DNA from 2 places in the Amycolatopsis sp. NBC_01480 genome. Region 2 is predicted to be linked to the other one. Evidence: riboswitches for the same ligand, from Rfam matches in the RefSeq annotation. Region 2 holds a riboswitch; the other holds the start of a gene.
What was found. Region 2 has a riboswitch for cobalamin ahead of metE (5-methyltetrahydropteroyltriglutamate--homocysteine S-methyltransferase). Riboswitches for the same ligand answer to the same signal wherever they lie in the genome.

Region 1 (8,748 bases), 3.8 Mb from region 2:
CTCGTCCACGGTCAGCCATTCCTCCGGGGCCAGGATCTTCGCGACCTGTGGCGCGAAGGCCGGTGAGGACACAACGACCTCCGCCGTCGGGCCGTCCGCGACGACCTCGCCCTCGGCCATCACCACCACGCGGTGGGCGGCGGTCGCGACGAATTCCACGTCGTGGGTGGCCAGGAGGATGGCGTGGCCCTCCGAAGCAAGCGAAGCGAGCACGGACGCGAAGTGCCGCTTCGCCGGGTAATCGAGGCCTCGGGTGGGCTCGTCGAGCAGCAACGCCGGAGGCGCGGCCGTCAGCTGCACCGCAAGTACCAACGCCAGCCGCTGCCCCTCGGACAGGTCACGTGGGTTGAGCGCGCCGTCGACGCCGGGGACGAGCCGGTCCAGCAGCGACCGCGCCGTGCCCGCCGCTGCCCCCGATTCCTTGTCCGCCTGGGCGCATTCGGCGTCCACCGTCTCGAGGTACAGCAGGTCCGCCGGGCTCTGCGGGACGAGGCCGACGCGCGTCCGGGCCGCCCGCGGCTTCAGCCGGGCCGGGTCCTCGCCCAGGACGTCGACCGTCCCGCCGGAGCGCGGGCCGCTGCCCTGCAAAGCCCACAGCAGCGAGGACTTCCCCGATCCGTTGCGCCCCATCAGCGCCACGACCTCACCCCGGCCCAGCCGCAGGTCCACCCCGCGCACGGCCAGGACGTCGCCGTACCGGACCTGCACCCCCGAAGCCCGCACCACCGTTTCCCCGGAGCCAGAACCAGAGCCGGAAGGACGCGAGAACGGAGCCAGCCGAGTCCGCAACGGGCCCGCCAGCCGCCGGGCGTCACGCACCGAGAGCGGCAGCGGCGACCAGCCCGCCAGCCGGCCCAGCTCGACGATCGGCGGCGCGACGTCCGCGAAGGCGAACACCTCCGCGGGCGGCCCGGAGGCCACCGAGCCGTCGCCGGGCAGGTACAGCACGCGGTCGGCGTACTGCGCGACGCGCTCCATCCGGTGCTCCGCGACGACCACCGTGGTCCCCAGGTCGTGCACCAGCCGGGTGATCGCGGCCAGCACCTCCTCGGCCGCCGTCGGGTCGAGCGCGGACGTCGGCTCGTCGAGCACCAGCACCCGCGGGTGCGCCGTGAGCACGGAGCCGATCGCGACGCGCTGCTGCTGCCCGCCAGAAAGCGTCCGAAGGGGACGGTTCCGCAGGTCCGCGATGCCCAGCAGGTCCAGCGTCTCCTCGACGCGCTTGCGCATCACGTCCGGCGCGACAGCCAGCTGCTCCATGCCGTACGCCAGCTCTTCCTCGACGGTGTCCGTGACGAACCCGGCCAGCGGGTCCTGCCCGACCACCCCGGCCACGGACGCCAGCTCACGCGGCGGGTGCGTTTCCGTGTCCAGCCCGGCCACGCGCACGCGCCCGGTCAGCCGGCCGCCGGTGAAGTGCGGGACGAGCCCGTTGATCGCACCGAGGAAAGTCGACTTGCCGACACCGGTCCGCCCGGCGACGAGGCACAGCTCGCCCTCCTCCACCACGAGGTCCACATCGGACAGAACGGGCCTCGCGGCACCGTTGTAAGTGACCCCGACGTGGGAGAACTCGATCATCGGGCGACCTCCAGCAACGGCACGGGACGCGGCGCCAGCCAGGCGGGCAGTGCCCCGATCAGCACGGACAACACCGGCAGGACCGGCAGCGACGGCCACTCCAGCCCGGTCGGGTACAGCCCGGCGGGACCGGCCGCGAACAGCAGCGCGCACGCCCCGACGCCGCACAGGACCACCAGCGTTTCGGGCAGCCGCCACAGGTCGGGCCGGTACGCGGTGCGCCGGACACGACGGCCGCCGAGCACGAACCCCGCCCCCGCCACCACCAGCCCGGCCGCCAGCATCGGCAGGCCGAGCCAGGTCGACGTCCCGTCGAGCACCCCGTACACCCCGACGGCGACGCCGATCATCCCGGCGAGCACACACACCGCGATCAGCGCGCGCACCCTCGGCGCGAGGTAGCCCCGCCGCCCGTAGCCGCGCGAGTCCATCGCCGCGGCGAGCAGGAGCGAGCGGTCCATCGCGTCCGCGAGCACCGGGACGAAAATCCCCTTCACGACGCGGAAGCCGCGCGAGCGTCCCGCTCGCAACCGCCGGGCGCGCCGCACCCGCTGCACGCTCTCCACCAGCTGCGGGGCCACCGAGAGCGCGACCGTGACCGCCGTGCCCACCTCGTACAACGCCCCGGGAACAGCCTTGAGCAGGCGTTTCGGGTTCGCCAGCGCGTTCGCGGCGCCGACGCAGATGACGATCGCGGCGAGCCGCAGCCCGTCGTAGAACCCGCCCAGCAGCTCTTCGGCCGACGTCGGCCCGAGCAGCGTGATCCCCGCGGCGGCCGCGGGCAGCGGGATGGTCGGCAGCGTGAACAGCACGTGCCCGCCGTCCTCGCCGCCGATGAGGATCCGGAACAGCACGCGCGAAGCCACGATCACCGCGCCGATGTACGCGTACAGCCGGAAGGCCAGCGCCCACGGCGCGTCCGTGCGGCGATGGGCGACCACGAACCCGGCCACCGCGATCACCAGGCCGAGCAGCAACGGGTTCGTGGTCCGGCTCGCGGCGACGGCGAGCGCGAGCGCCCACACCCACCACGCGCCGGGGTGCAGCGCGCGGGGGCTGCCGGTCAGCGGGGCCCGCGACCGGCCGCGCGGCTCACGAGCGGTCCGCGCCACGCCTGCGCCGCAGCCCCGTCACCACCCCGGCGGCCGCGATCAGCACGATCACCACGATGCCGATCACCAGCCCCCACGGGAAACCACTGTCCGAGGTGGACTGACTGGCGGGCGCCTGGGCCGGCGCGTTCGCCTGCCGGACGGGCGCGGTCCGCGGCGGCGGGTAGTCCGCGAACGCCTTGTTGTGCGCGAACGACCAGCCCTCGAAACTGCCCGCCGGCGGCTTCCAGCCCTGCACGCCGACCTGGCTCGACTCCCACTTGCCGCCGTTCGTGGCGGTCCAGAAGCTCCACGACGCGCTCTCCGGCGGCATGCCGGAGCACGACTGGTCGGCGGGCTTGCCCTCGATCTTGCAGATCAGCGCCAGCCCGTACTTGCCGGCGCCGGCCAGGTCCAGGCCCGCGTTCTGCATGGCCGTGACGCCGTTCTCCTGCGGCCCGGGCGCGCAGCGGATCAGCGTGTCACCGCCCAGGTCCTGGTAGTCGACGATCACGGTGACCCCGGTGGCGTCCGGGCAATAACCCGCGGTGCCCTTCCCGGGCACGGTCGCGGCCGCCGGGCCGGCCCCGGCCAGGCCGGCGGTGAAGAGCAGGGCACAGACGGAGAGAACTCGCCCCCAGGCGAGCGAAGGAACAGACATCGGTTGACGAACCTCGCATCGAGTCGGACCACGGCGGGCGATCCGGCTCACGGCCTCGACCAGGCCGATCACGGTTGCGGGTCAGCGCCGGAATCACACCGGCTTCCCCCGTTCGTGGTGTAGAACGCACAGACGTTAGCCCACCGGAGGGACCCGCAGGAAGCGAGAACGGACACACCTACACTTCCGGGCGTGGGACTCGGACAGCTGCGCGTCGGACTCGTCGGAACCGGTCCGTGGGCGACCACGGTGCACGCGCCCGGCCTGGCCGATCATCCCGGCACGACGCTCGCCGCCGTCTGGGCCCGCCGCGCCGACGCCGCGAAGGAGCTGGCCGACGCCCACGGGGCGATCGGCACCGATCAGCTGGACGAGCTGTTCTCGCAGGTCGACGCGCTGGCGTTCGCCGTCCCGCCGGCCGTGCAGGCCGAGCTGGCGGTCAAGGCCGCCGAGGCGGGCAAGCACCTGATCCTGGAGAAGCCGATCGCCGCCGACCTGGCCGGCGCGCAGCGGCTCGCCGACGCCGTGGCCGCGAACGACGTCGCGTCGCTGGTCATGCTCACCCTGCGGTTCTCCACGCAGACCCGCGAATGGCTCGAGGGCATCACCCGCGCCGGCGGCTGGCGCGGCGGCGGCGCCCGCTGGCTCTCGGGCGCGCTGCTCGGCGGCCGGTACGCGACTTCGGCCTGGCGCCAGGACACCTCCGGCGGCGCGCTCGCCGACATCGGCCCGCACGCGTTCGACCTGCTCGACGCCGCCCTCGGCCGGATCACCGACGTGCTCGCGGCCCACCGCGGCGAGGACGACCTCTGGCAGCTGCTGCTGGCCCACGAAGGCGGCGCGACGAGCACCGCGACGCTCTCGCTGCACCTGCCGGTCCAGCCCACCGTGGTCGAGATCGCCGTTTACGGCGAGCACGGATACCGGACGCTCGGCCGTAAAGCAGGCACGGCCGGGGAGTCCTACACCGCCCTGCTGGACGACTTCGCGGCGATGATCGCGAGCGGCACCACCACTCACCCGTGCGACGTCCGCCGCGGTCTGCACCTGTCTTCGATCATCGAGCGGGCCCGCGAGCTGGCCGAGTAGTACACAGGCCGTCTTCGCTAATTTCCGTTGTGAAATAAGACTTTCGCGTAAGCGCCCGGAATCCTTCCACAGGGTTGTCCACAGCATCCACTGTGGACGGTCCGCGCCTCGACCGAACCACGGGAAGCCGTTTCGCGCCACCGGAAGATCACCGAATAGTGCGGGCCACTGGGCATGCCAAGTGGATCTTGTGGTGCGAAGGTTGATCTTGGGAGGGCGGGAAGAAGCAGTTCAGAGGGGCTCTGAGAAGGGAAGCGCATGGGTGCTTTGCTGCGCGCTTTCTGGGGGATGATCCCGTTGACGGCCATCGCGCTGCCCTACGCGCTGATCAGCTGGCCCCTGCTCACGGCGAGGAGGCGGCGAAGAACCGGCATCCGCCACGCCTCCCTGACCTCCGCGGTCGATGTCGCCACCGTGACCCTCGGCGTGCTGGTGGGCTTCCTGGTGCTGATGCCCGTGGGCGACGCCGACACGAGCACCCTCGACCTGGTCCCCGGCGCCGACCTGTCCGACGCGCTGTCCGACGACGGCTCGCTCTGGCAGGTCATCGGCAACCTCCTGATGCTCTGTCCCCTGGGCGCGCTGCTCCCGATCCGGGTGCGGCGAATGCGTGCGGTGAGCCGGGTCGCGCTGGCCGCGATGAGCGCGTCCGTGCTGATCGAGGCACTGCAGTTCGTGATCCACAACGGCCGCGTCAGCTCCACCGACGACGTCCTGCTCAACACCCTCGGCGCCACGATCGGCGCGGCGCTGACCCGGCGCGGCTGGCGCTGGCTCGACCTGCCGACGGCCCCGCCGCCGATCCCGCGGCAGGTGCGGCGGACCGTCTGCGAGGCGCCGACGCTGCGGCTGCGCGTGCCGCGCTCGGTCTGGGACACGCGTTACGCCGGCGTCGGCCATCCCGAGCGGCGCTGAAAACTCGCTTGCCCTGAGTGCCAGACTCGGGGCCGAACCCGTTTCGGCTGAAGGAACGCCTATGTTTGCCGCCGCTGCCCGCGTCGGCCGAGGTCAGGCCTGACGCGAGCTCCTCAGCGTCGCCCTAGCGCCTGCTCTGCATGCGCTCCTTCTTCGATCCCGAAAGGGTTCTCCCACTCGTGTCATCGGCTCTTCAGGCTTATGTCCGCACGACCGCGCCGCGCGGCCGTGACACCGAACGCGTCGGCCCGTTCCTCGCCACCTTCGCGCGGGACACCGACCACCCGATGCTCAACTACGCGATCCCCGACGACGGCGCCACGGCGTCGCCCGCCGAGATCGCCGAGCTGACCGGGGCCTACCGCCGCCGCGGCCTGCTCCCGCGGTTCGAGTTCTTCACCGAGGCCGCCCCGGACCTCGAAGAACTCCTGGTCAAGCAGGGTTACGCACTGGAACGGCGGATCCCGCTCATGACCTGCACCCGCACGGACTTCCTCGATCGCCCCGCGCCCGACGGCGTCGGGCTGCGCTCCCCGTCGAACGAGGCCGACGCGCGCGGGATGCGTTCGGCGCAGAACGTGGCCTACGGCGAGTCCCCGGACGTGTCCGACACCGATTTGGCCAGCACACTGGCGTACGGCGATCGGGCCGTGCTCGCCGAGGACACGGCCACCGGCGAGATCATCGGCGGCGGCGTGGCGCTGGAGGTCGAGGCCGGCACCGCCGAGATCGCCGGCATCGCCGTCGCCGCCGCGTACCGGCAGCGCGGCATCGCTTCGGCCATCACCGCGCACCTCACGCGCGTCGTGTACGCGCAGGGCGGGCACGCGGCCTTCCTCACGCCCGGCGACGAGGGCATCGCCACGGTGTACCTGCGCGTCGGGTACCAGCCGGCGGGCGAGTGCGTGCACCTCTCGCTGCGCTAGTCGTGAGTGGCTATGACGGTTAGAACCGGCATAGCCACTCACGAGCAGTCAGTCGTCGAAGCGCCCGCCGCGGCCGCGTTTCACGTCGCCACGGCGTTTCTTCGCGGCCAGGCGGCGTTCCTTCGAGCCCCGGGAAGGCTTGGTGGGACGCCGTTTGGCCGGCGGCGGCGCGGAGGCGGCCAGCAGCATCGAGGCGAGCCGCTCGCGCGCCGCGTCCCGGTTCATCAACTGGGAGCGGTGCTCGCTGGCGGCGATGGTCAGCACGCCGTCGACCAGCCGTCCCGAAAGCCGGGCCAGGATGCGCTCCTTCAGCTGCGGCGGGATCACCGCGGAGCCGGCCACGTCGAACGACAACTCGACCCGGGAGTCCGTGGTGTTCACGCCCTGCCCGCCCGGTCCGGACGACCGGGAGAAGCGCTCGCTCAGCTCGGCCCCGGGTACCACGAACCGGGAGCCGATCACCACGTCCTCTGCCACCCGTCCAGTCTGTCAGGTTGCGCCAACCGCGTTTCTAAAAGCGCGGGTGGTCGCCCGACAGCACGGCGCGCGCGCCGTCCGGGTTCTCCGCCGGCTGCACGTCGCCGAGGATCCAGGCCGGCACGTGCCGCGCGGTGAGCACGGCCAGCGCCCGGTCGACGTCCTCGGCCGAGACGATCGCGACCATGCCGACGCCCATGTTGAACGTCTTCTCCAGCTCGGCCCGCTCGACCTTGCCGCGCTGCCCGATCACCGCGAACACCGGCGCCGGCGTCCAGCTCCCGCGCTCCAGCCTCGCGACCAGGCCACGCGGCATCACACGCGCGAGGTTGGCCTCCAGGCCGCCGCCAGTGATGTGCGCGAACGTGCGCACCTCGGTCTCGGCGGCCAGCGCCAAGCAGTCCTTGGCGTAGATCCGGGTCGGCACCAGCAGTTCCTCGCCGAGCGTGTGGCCGAACTCCTCGACGTGCCCGTCCAGCGGCATGCGCGCGATGTCCAGCAGCACGTGCCGGGCCAGCGAGTAGCCGTTCGAGTGCAGGCCGGACGCGCCCATCGCCAGCACCACGTCGCCGGGGCGGACCCGCTCCGGGCCGAGCAGCGCGGACGCCTCGACCACGCCGACGCCGGTGGCCGACATGTCGTAGTCGTGCTCGCCCATCAGGCCCGGGTGCTCGGCCGTCTCGCCGCCGAGCAGCGCGCAGCCGGCCTGCACGCAGCCCTCCGCGATGCCGCCGACCAGCGCCGCGATCTTCTCCGGCACCACCTTGCCGACGGCGATGTAGTCCTGCAGGAACAGCGGCTCGGCGCCGGTGACCACCAGGTCGTCGACCACCATGGCGACCAGGTCGATGCCCACGGTGTCGTGCTTGTCCAGCGCCTGCGCGACGGCGATCTTGGTGCCGACGCCGTCGGTGGACGAGGCGAGCACGGGCTCCTTCCACCGGTCGAGCTTGAGCGAGAAGAGCCCGGCGAAGCCGCCGACCCCGCCGCGGACCTCTGGTCGCGTGGCGCGCTCGGCATGTGGCTTGAGCAGCTCGACGGCTTGGTCACCGGCGTCGATGCTGACCCCGGCGGCGGCGTACGTGGCGCTCGTGGACTCGCTCACGGAAGCGGACTCCCTCTTGGACAAGCTGTGACTAGGGACGCCGGACGGCGTCTTCGGCACCGTACCCCGCGGGGCTGACCGGGGTCGCCGCGCCATTGACCGCGTCCATGCTCTCCAGCAGGTGCTTGCCGATGAGCGCGTCGTCGGGCAGCGCGATCGGGTACTCGCCGGAGAAGCAGGCCGTGCACAGGCGCGTTTTCGGCTGCTCCGACGCCGCGACGAGGCCGTCGAGCGAGATGTAGCCCAGCGAGTCGGCTCCGATGGAGCGGCGGATGCCGTCGAGGTCGACGCCGTTGGCCACCAGTTCGGCCCGCGAGGCGAAGTCGATGCCGTAGAAGCACGGCCACCGCACCGGCGGCGACGCGATCCGGACGTGCACCTCCAGCGCGCCCGCCTCCCGCAGCATGCGCACGAGCGCGCGCTGGGTGTTGCCGCGGACGATGGAGTCGTCGACCACCACCAGGCGCTTGCCGCGGATGACGTCGCGCAGCGGGTTCAGCTTCAGCCGGATGCCCAGCTGGCGGATGGTCTGCGACGGCTGGATGAAGGTGCGCCCGACATAGGCGTTTTTCACCAGACCGGTGCCGTACGGGATGCCCGAGCCCTGCGCGTAGCCGATCGCGGCGGGGGTGCCGGACTCCGGCACGGGCATCACCAGGTCACCGTCGGCCGGGTGCTCGAGGGCCAGGCGGCGCCCGATCTCCACGCGGGTGGCGTGCACGCTGCGGCCGGCGATGGTGGTGTCCGGGCGGGCCAGGTAGACGTACTCGAAGACGCAGCCCTTGGGGTCGGGGTTGGCGAACCGCGAGGAGCGCAGGCCCGAGGCGTCGATCGCGATCAGCTCGCCGGGCTCGACCTCGCGGACGAACGACGCGCCGCAGATGTCCAGCGCCGCCGTCTCGC
Region 2 (8,748 bases):
GTCCACCCCGGCGCGGGCGTCGGCCGCGCCCAATCCGAGGCCGGCAACCCCGCCACCACGTCATCGATCGCCTGCGATTCGGCCGCCAGATCCCCGAGGATCACGCCGAGATCAGCCATGCCACGCCTCCTTGCGTCCCTTCAGCCAGCCTGGCACCCCGCCCGGGAAAAAAGCAAGCACGCCTGATTGTTTTTCTCCCGACCCCGCTCCTGCCCACCACTCGCTCTCCCCGCCTCTCACCCCCGTAGCGAACGCAGCGGATGACGCTTTCCCCTCGCTCAGCGCAGCGAAAGCGTCATCCGCCGCATCCGGAACAACTTCGCGACGGCTACTCCAGCGAAGTGTCGATCACACAGAACCGGTTCCCCTCGGTATCAGCCAGCACCACGAAGTCCGACGACTCCGGATAGTGCGCCCAGTCCACCCGCCGGGCGCCGAGCGACACCAGGCGCTCCACCTCCGCGGCCTGCTCCGCAGCACTGTCGGCGTACAGATCCACGTGCACCCGCGGCAGCTCCTGCACCGGAGAACCGCTCAACTGCAACGACAGTCCGGGCCCAGCGCGGCCCCCAGGCGGAACCAGCACAACGAAATCCCCCGACTCACCGTCCCGCGGGACGTAACCCAGCGCCTGCCGCCAGAAAGCCAGTGCCCGCCGCATGTTGCCGACGCCCAGGACCACCGTGCCGAATCGGAGCATGACCCCACCATGACAGCCCATCCTTATTGACGCATTGTCAGCAACCCCCGGCATGGCCTACCGTCGAACCCATGACGCCCTATGCCGAGATCACCTACGAGGTCACCGGCCGGATCGCGACCGTCACCTTGAATCGGCCGGAGGCGCGGGGCGGGTACACCGTGCGGATGTCCGACGAGCTGAGCCACGCCATGGACACCGCCGACCGCGACGAGGACGTGCGGGTCGTCGTGCTTACCGGCAGTGGCAAGGACTTCTCCGTCGGCGCCGATCTGTCCGCCGGCGGGCTCGGCTTCGATCAAGGGCCGCCCGAAGGCTGGCAGGAGCCCGCAGGCCGCTGTTCCAAGCGGATCTTCACGATGAACAAGCCGGTGATCGCCGCGTTGCGGGGCGCGTCGGTCGGGGGCGGGCTGACGATCACGCTGTCCTGCGACTACCGGTTGGCGTCCGAGGACTCGAAATTCGGCTTCGTGTTCACCCGCCGCGGCATGTACCCCGAGGGCGCGTCGGCCTGGTTCCTGCCCCGGCTCGTCGGCATGGGCACGGCCGTGGACTGGATGGTCAGCGGCCGCGTGTTCGGGCCGGAAGAGGCGCTGCGCGCGGGGCTCGTGCACAGCGTCCACCCGCCGGAAGCCGTGCTGGACAAGGCTTACGAGCTGGCCCGCAACCTCGTCGCGAACACCGCGCCGGTCTCGGTCGCGGTCACCCGGCAGCTGCTCTACCGGATGGCGAGCGCGCCGTCGCCGTTCGAGGTGCACGAGCTGGACTCGAAGCTTACCGCCGGCTTGCCGACCACGCCCGACACCGCCGAAGGCGTGCTGTCGTTCCTCCAGAAACGCCCGCCGGAGTTCACCATGCGCGTCGACACCGACCTGCCGCCCTACCTGCCGTGGCTCGACCGATGACCGCGTACCCGCCCGAGCCGTGGCGGCTCACGGGCCAGGCTTGCCTGTCGGTGTGGCGGCTGCCCGTCGCGGAACTGCCCGCCCTGCCCGGGGGCGCCGAGCCGACGGTCGTGGCCGGCCAAGCGCTGGTGTTCGCCGCCTGGGTCGACTACCAGCCGCCCGGACAGCTGAGCTACCACGAGCTGCTCGCCGCGGTCGCCGTGCGCGGGCGGCGGCTCACCGCGTCGATCACCGGGATCTGGGTCGACAGCGAGGTCTCGCTCGTCGGCGGGCGGGCGCTGTGGGGCATCCCGAAAGACCTCGCCACGTTCGATTTCCACCGCGGCCGCACGTTCACCGCCGCCACAGCGGACGACTGGATCGCCACCGCCGCCTTCTCCCGCCGCGTCGGCCTGCCCGTCGCGACGCCGTCGGCGTTCGACATCGCGCAGACGCTCGACGGCCGGCCCAAGCGCAGCCCCGTCGCGGCGCGGTTCAAGCCCGCCGCGGCGGCCGCCGACTGGTCCGTGAACCCGCGCGGGCCGCTCGGCTTCCTGGCCGGCCGTCGCCCGATCGTGAGCGCCGCGCTGAGCGATTTCGATCTTCGTTTCGGTGGGTGAGACAGCCCTGAGCAGCCGCTCTCAGTGATCGGCTAACCCGCGAGGGTGAGCCGACGACACGCCACCCCTTGGGGCGCGTGCGAGCCGACACCCCTAGATGTAGTCTCTGGGAACCGGCAGCCCCCAGCGACGGGGAGACCGCTCAGGAAGGGCAGCCGGGCCGAATTGTGAAACCGCAGCGCACGGCCTCGATCGGTCGTGTGGCGGTGAAGCGCGCCCATTTTTCGACCTGTTGGAGACACGCATGTCAGTGGATACCGGTCAGCGGCCGGCCTCGTCGTCGGACACCACCCCGAGCGCCGTCCACGTCATCCGGCGCGACGGCACCGTCTCGCCGTTCGACGCCGGCAAGATCACGGTGGCGCTGACCAAGGCGTTCCTCGCGGTCGAGGGCGGCGACGCGGCCGCCTCCTCCCGCGTGCACCACGTGGTCGCCGAGCTGACCGAGCAGGTCGAGGCCTCCCTGCTGCGCCACGCCGGTCCCGAGACCGCCCTGCACATCGAGCAGATCCAGGACCTCGTCGAGCTGGCCCTGATGCGCGGCGGGCACCACAAGGTCGCCCGCGCGTACGTGCTGTACCGCGAAGAGCGCGCGAAGGCCCGCGAAGCCGCTACGCCGGTGCCGGCCGAGGTCGCGCTCAGTGTCAAGGGCGTCGACGGTGTGCTGCGCCCGCTCGACTGGGCCCGCGTTTCCCACGTCGTGGGCGAGGCCGTGGCCGGGCTCGAGGACGTCTCCGCCGAGCCGGTGCTGACCGAGGCCAAGCGCAACCTCTACGACGGCATCAGCGCCGACGAGCTGGCGCTGGCCCAGATCATGGCCGCCCGCGTGCTGGTCGAGCAGGAGCCGAACTACTCCTACGTCTCCGCCCGGCTGCTGCTGGACAAGCTGCGCGGCGAGGCCCTGAGCTACCTGGCCGCCGCCCCGCGCCTGGCCAGCCAGGACGAGATGGCCGCCGAGTACCCCGTCTACTTCCGCGCCTACCTGCGCCGCGCGGTCGAGCTGGAGCTGGTCGACGGCGAGCTGCTGCGCTTCGACCTGGACAAGATCACCGCGGCGATCCGGCCCGAGCGCGACCTGGACTTCGGCTTCCTCGGCCTGCAGACGCTGTACGACCGGTACTTCCAGCACCACAACGGCACGCGGTTCGAGCTGCCGCAGGCGTTTTTCATGCGCGTCGCGATGGGCCTGGCGATCCGCGAGGACGACAGGGAATCTCGTGCTATTGAATTTTACGAGCTGCTCTCGAGCTTCCACTTCATGGCGTCCACCCCGACGCTGTTCAACTCGGGCACCACGCGCGCACAGCTTTCGTCCTGCTTCCTGACCACTGTGGACGACGACCTGGACTCGATCTTCCAGGCGTACAAGAACAACGCGCTGCTGGCCAAGTACTCCGGCGGCCTCGGCAACGACTGGACCCCGGTCCGCGGGCTCGGCGCGCACATCAAGGGCACCAACGGCCAGTCCCAGGGCGTCGTGCCGTTCCTGAAGATCGCCAACGACACCGCCGTCGCGGTGAACCAGGGCGGCAAGCGCAAGGGCGCGGCCTGCGCGTACCTCGAGACCTGGCACGTGGACATCGAGGAATTCCTCGACCTGCGCAAGAACACCGGTGACGACCGCCGCCGCACGCACGACATGAACACGGCCAACTGGGTGCCGGACGAGTTCCTGCGCCGCGTCGAGGCCGACGCGCAGTGGACCCTGTTCTCCCCCAACGAGACGCCGGACCTGCACGACCTCTACGGCAACGCGTTCGCCGAGCGCTACCGCGAGTACGAGGCCGCCGCCGAGCGCGGTGAGATCAAGGTGTTCCGCAAGCTCCGCGCGGTCGAGCTGTGGCGCCGCATGCTGACCATGCTGTTCGAGACCGGCCACCCGTGGATCACCTTCAAGGACCCGTGCAACCTGCGCTCGCCGCAGCAGCACGTCGGCGTGGTGCACTCGTCCAACCTGTGCACCGAAATCACGTTGAACACCAACGTCGAAGAGGTCGCGGTCTGCAACCTCGGCTCGGTGAACCTGCTCAAGCACGTCACCCCCGAAGGGCTCGACACCGAGCGCCTCGAGAAGACCGTGCGCACCGCCGTCCGCATGCTGGACAACGTGATCGACATCAACTTCTACACGATCCCGGAGGCGCGCCGCTCCAACCTGCGCCACCGCCCGATCGGCCTGGGCATCATGGGCTTCCAGGACGCGCTGTTCGAGATCGGCGTGCCGTTCGCCTCGGCCGACGCGGTGAAGTTCGCCGACGTCAGCATGGAACACGTCTCGTACTACGCGATCTCCGCCTCGACCGACCTGGCCGAGGAGCGCGGCCAGTACCAGTCGTTCGAGGGCTCGCTGTGGAGCCGCGGCATCCTGCCGATCGACTCGATGCAGCTGCTGATCGACGCGCGCCAGGGCGACGGCCTCGACGTCGACACCTCCGCGACGCTGGACTGGGCGCCGCTGCGCGAGCGGGTCAAGACCGTCGGCATGCGCAACTCCAACGTGATGGCGATCGCGCCGACCGCGACGATCTCCAACATCTCCGGCGTCGGCCAGTCGATCGAGCCGCTGTTCCAGAACCTGTTCGTCAAGTCGAACATGTCCGGCGACTTCACCGTGGTCAACCCGCACCTGGTCAAGAGCCTCAAGGCCCGCGGCCTGTGGGACGAGGTGATGGTCAGCGACCTGAAGTACTTCGACGGCAGCCTCGGCCAGATCGACCGCGTGCCGGACGACCTGAAGGCGCTCTACGCCACCGCGTTCGAGATCGAGTCGAAGTGGATCGTGGACGCCGGCTCGGTCCGGCAGAAGTGGATCGACCAGGCGCAGTCGCTGAACCTGTACATCGCGGCGCCCAGTGGCCGCAAGCTCGACGAGCTGTACCGCTACGCCTGGCACAAGGGCCTCAAGACCACGTACTACCTGCGGGCGCAGTCCGCGACGCACGTGGAGAAGAGCACCCTGCGCGGCACCGACGGCAAGCTGAACGCCGTCTCCGCCGCCCCGGCCGCCGCTGCAGCTGCACCGGCCCCGGCTGCCGCACCGGCGCCGTCCGCCGCGGTCCCGGCCGCTGCCCCGTCGCCCTCGCCGGCGGCCGCGGTCCCGGCCGTGCCCGTCACGCCGCCCGCGGCGAAGCCGGAGCCGAAGGAGATGCCGAAGGTCGAGGACATCGACTTCGTCGCCACCGAAGGCGCCGCCTGCCGCATCGACGACCCCGACTGCGAAGCCTGCCAGTAAGGAACCCCTGAACATGACCAACGTGGAGAGCACCGGCGCCACCGGCCTCGGTGAGATCGAGGTCGGCGCCGCCCGGATCAACGTCGACGACAAGCGGATGATCAACGCCCGCGCCGACGTGAACCAGCTGCTGCCGATGAAGTACCGCTGGGCGTGGGAGAAGTACCTCGCCGGCTGCAACAACCACTGGATGCCGACCGAGGTCGCCATGCAGGCCGACATCGCGCTGTGGAAGTCGCCGGACGGCCTCACCGAGGACGAGCGCCAGATGCTCAAGCGCAATCTCGGCTTCTTCGCCACGGCGGAGTCGCTGGTGGCCAACAACATCGTGCTCGCGGTGTACCGGCAGATCACCAACCCGGAGTGCCGCCAGTACCTGCTGCGCCAGGCCTTCGAGGAGGCCGTGCACACGCACACCTTCCAGTACATCTGCGAGAGCCTCGGCCTGGTCGAGGGCGAGCTGTTCAACATGTACCGCGAGGTTCCGTCCATTTCGGACAAGGACGCGTGGGCGCTGAAGTACACCCAGCACCTGGAGGACCCGGACTTCGAGACCGGGACGCCGGAGGCCGACACCGCGTTCCTGCGCGACCTGGTGGCGTTCTACGTGATCTTCGAGGGCATGTGGTTCTACACCGGCTTCGCGCAGATCCTCTCGCTCGGCCGGCGGAACAAGATGGTCGGCATCGCCGAGCAGTACCAGTACATCCTGCGCGACGAGTCGATCCACCTGAACTTCGGCATCGACTGCATCAACCAGATCAAGATCGAGAACCCGCACCTGTGGACCGAGGAGTTCCAGGCCGAGGTGCGCGGGATGCTGAAGGACGCGTGTGAGCTGGAGGTCGCGTACGCCCGCGACACCATGCCGCGCGGCATGCTCGGCCTTTCGGCGCAGTTGTGCGAGCAGTACATGCACTTCATCACCGACCGGCGCGCGCAGCAGATCGGCCTCGCGCCCATCTTCGGGGAGACGGAGAACCCGTTCCCGTGGATGTCCGAGGCGATGGACCTGAAGAAGGAGAAGAACTTCTTCGAGACCCGCGTGATCGAGTACCAGTCGGGCGGGGCCCTGGACTGGGACTGATCCCGCCATCCGGGAATCGAGCGGGATTTGTGCCACGCTCGGCCCCGGCCGCTAGGCTCGGCCACGCCACTGGTTCGCCCAGGGCGTGGCCGAGCCTTTTTCCACGGCCACGACTTGAGCGAGGCAACAGGGAACCCGGTGTGAATCCGGGACTGCCCCCGCAGCGGTGAGTGGGAACGAAAGCCGTCACCACGGAAAGTGGTAAAGCACTGGGCGCGAGCCCGGGAAGCGACGGCGAGTAGGCGCGAGCACGGCGCCCGCCAGTCCGAAGACCTGCCTGTGGCACGCGCGCCGACGGCGTGCGTGAGTCCGGGCCTCGTGGGAGCAGGCACGACCGAAGAACGCGGCCCCCTCGCGCGTCCGGACTCGTTCGGCGAGCTCGCGAGGAGAGAGCTGTGAACACCATCGGCACCACCATCCTGGGCAGCCCGCGCATCGGGCCCGGCCGGGAACTCAAGCGCGCCCTGGAGCGGTACTGGGCGGGCCGGATCGACGCGGCGGAGCTGCTGGCCACCGGCCGTGCGCTGCGTACCCAAGCCTGGACCGGGCAACGCGACGCCGACCTGGACTCCATCCCGTCCGGCACCTTCTCCCACTACGACCACGTGCTCGACACCGCCGAGCTGTTCGGCGCGCTGCCGGAGCGCTTCACGAGTCTGGGGCTTTCGCCGCTGGACACCTACTTCGCGGCGGCGCGCGGCGTGCAGGACGCGCCCGCGCTCGAGATGACGAAGTGGTTCGACACCAACTATCACTACCTGGTCCCGGAATTGGGCCCGGACACCAAGTTCGCGCCCACCGGCAGCAAACCGCTCGACGAGTACCGCGAAGCCCGCGCGCTCGGCATCGAGACGCGGCCGGTGCTCGTCGGCCCGGTCACGTTCCTGCTGCTGGCGAAGGCGACCGCGCCGGGCTTCAAGCCGCTGGAGCTGCTCGACGAACTGCTGCCCGCGTACGCCGAGCTGTTGCGCCGACTGCGGGACGAAGGCGTGGAGTGGGTCCAGCTCGACGAACCGGTCTTCGCCGGCGACCGCACCAACGCCGAGCTGAACGCGCTGACTCGCGCGTACCACGTGCTGGCCAAGGCGCAGGACCGGCCGAAGATCCTCGTCGCCGGGTACTTCGGCGGCCTCGGCCGCGGGCTCGGCGTGCTGGCCCGCTCCCCCATCGAGGCGGTGGCCGTGGACCTGATCACCGACGAGTCCTTTGTGGACGCCGTCGCGGCCGAGGGGGCGTTGCGGGACAAGGAGGTGCTCGCGGGGGTGGTCGACGGCCGCAACGTGTGGCGCACCGACCCGGACCGAGCGTTGGACAAGGCCCGCAAGCTGCTCGGCACCGCCGCGACCGTGAGCGTCTCGACGTCCTGCTCGCTCCTGCACGTGCCCTACGACGTCGAGCGCGAGACAAGCCTCGACGGCCGGGTGAAGGGCTGGCTGGCGTTCGCGCAGCAGAAGGTCGACGAGGTGGTCCTGCTCGGCCGCGCGCTGCGGGAAGAGGACGTGGACCTCACCGCGGCCCGTGCGGCCGTGGCGGACCGCGCCGCGGCCACCGAGGTGACCGACCCGCGCGTGCGGGAACGGCTTGCCGCCCTGCGTCCGGAAGACGCCGCGCGCCCGCCGTACGAGCAGCGTGCGGCGGCGCAACAGGCCGAGCTGGACCTGCCGCCGTTGCCGACCACCACGATCGGCTCCTTCCCGCAGACCACCGACGTCCGTAAGGCCCGCGCGGCGCTGCGCTCGGGCGAGCTGGACGAGGCCGGCTACGTCGCCGCGATGCACGCCGAGATCGAGCGCGTGGTGCGGCTGCAGGAAGAGCTGGGCCTCGACGTGCTGGTGCACGGCGAGCCCGAGCGCAACGACATGGTGCAGTACTTCGCCGAGCAGCTGGACGGCTTCGCCGCCACCGAATTCGGCTGGGTGCAGTCCTACGGCTCCCGCTGCGTCCGCCCGCCGATCCTGTTCGGCGACGTCTCACGGCCGGCGCCGATGACCGTCCCGTGGGCGCGGTATGCCCAGCGGCTCAGCGAAAAGCCGGTGAAGGGCATGCTGACCGGCCCGGTGACGATCCTGGCGTGGTCGTTCGTGCGGGACGACCAGCCACTGGCCGACACCGCGCTGCAGGTCGCGCTGGCGATCCGCGACGAGGTGGGCGATCTGGAGGCCGCGGGCGTGCGAGTGGTCCAGGTCGACGAGCCCGCGCTGCGGGAGCTGCTGCCGCTGCGCGCG

Region 1: it holds a riboswitch for cobalamin, as region 2 does, so the genes downstream of both, OG371_RS13675 (hypothetical protein) here and metE (5-methyltetrahydropteroyltriglutamate--homocysteine S-methyltransferase) in region 2, are expected to answer to the same signal.

The regions. Positions count from the first base shown of each region.
Region 1 covers NZ_CP109442.1:2,878,276-2,887,023, forward strand. Annotated here, with positions in the region: gene OG371_RS13665 (ABC transporter ATP-binding protein) at 1-1,581, opposite strand, end outside; gene OG371_RS13670 (CbiQ family ECF transporter T component) at 1,578-2,627, opposite strand; gene OG371_RS13675 (hypothetical protein) at 2,674-3,333, opposite strand; cobalamin riboswitch at 3,349-3,482, opposite strand; gene OG371_RS13680 (Gfo/Idh/MocA family protein) at 3,526-4,422, shown strand; gene OG371_RS13685 (VanZ family protein) at 4,681-5,337, shown strand; gene OG371_RS13690 (GNAT family N-acetyltransferase) at 5,517-6,263, shown strand; gene arfB (alternative ribosome rescue aminoacyl-tRNA hydrolase ArfB) at 6,312-6,740, opposite strand; gene purM (phosphoribosylformylglycinamidine cyclo-ligase) at 6,775-7,845, opposite strand; gene purF (amidophosphoribosyltransferase) at 7,877-8,748, opposite strand, start outside.
Region 2 covers NZ_CP109442.1:6,660,924-6,669,671, reverse strand. Annotated here, with positions in the region: gene OG371_RS31865 (TIGR03084 family metal-binding protein) at 1-119, opposite strand, end outside; gene OG371_RS31860 (VOC family protein) at 329-700, opposite strand; gene OG371_RS31855 (enoyl-CoA hydratase-related protein) at 772-1,605, shown strand; gene OG371_RS31850 (acetoacetate decarboxylase family protein) at 1,602-2,204, shown strand; gene OG371_RS31845 (ribonucleoside-diphosphate reductase subunit alpha) at 2,449-5,436, shown strand; gene OG371_RS31840 (ribonucleotide-diphosphate reductase subunit beta) at 5,450-6,523, shown strand; cobalamin riboswitch at 6,590-6,806, shown strand; gene metE (5-methyltetrahydropteroyltriglutamate--homocysteine S-methyltransferase) at 6,919-8,748, shown strand, end outside.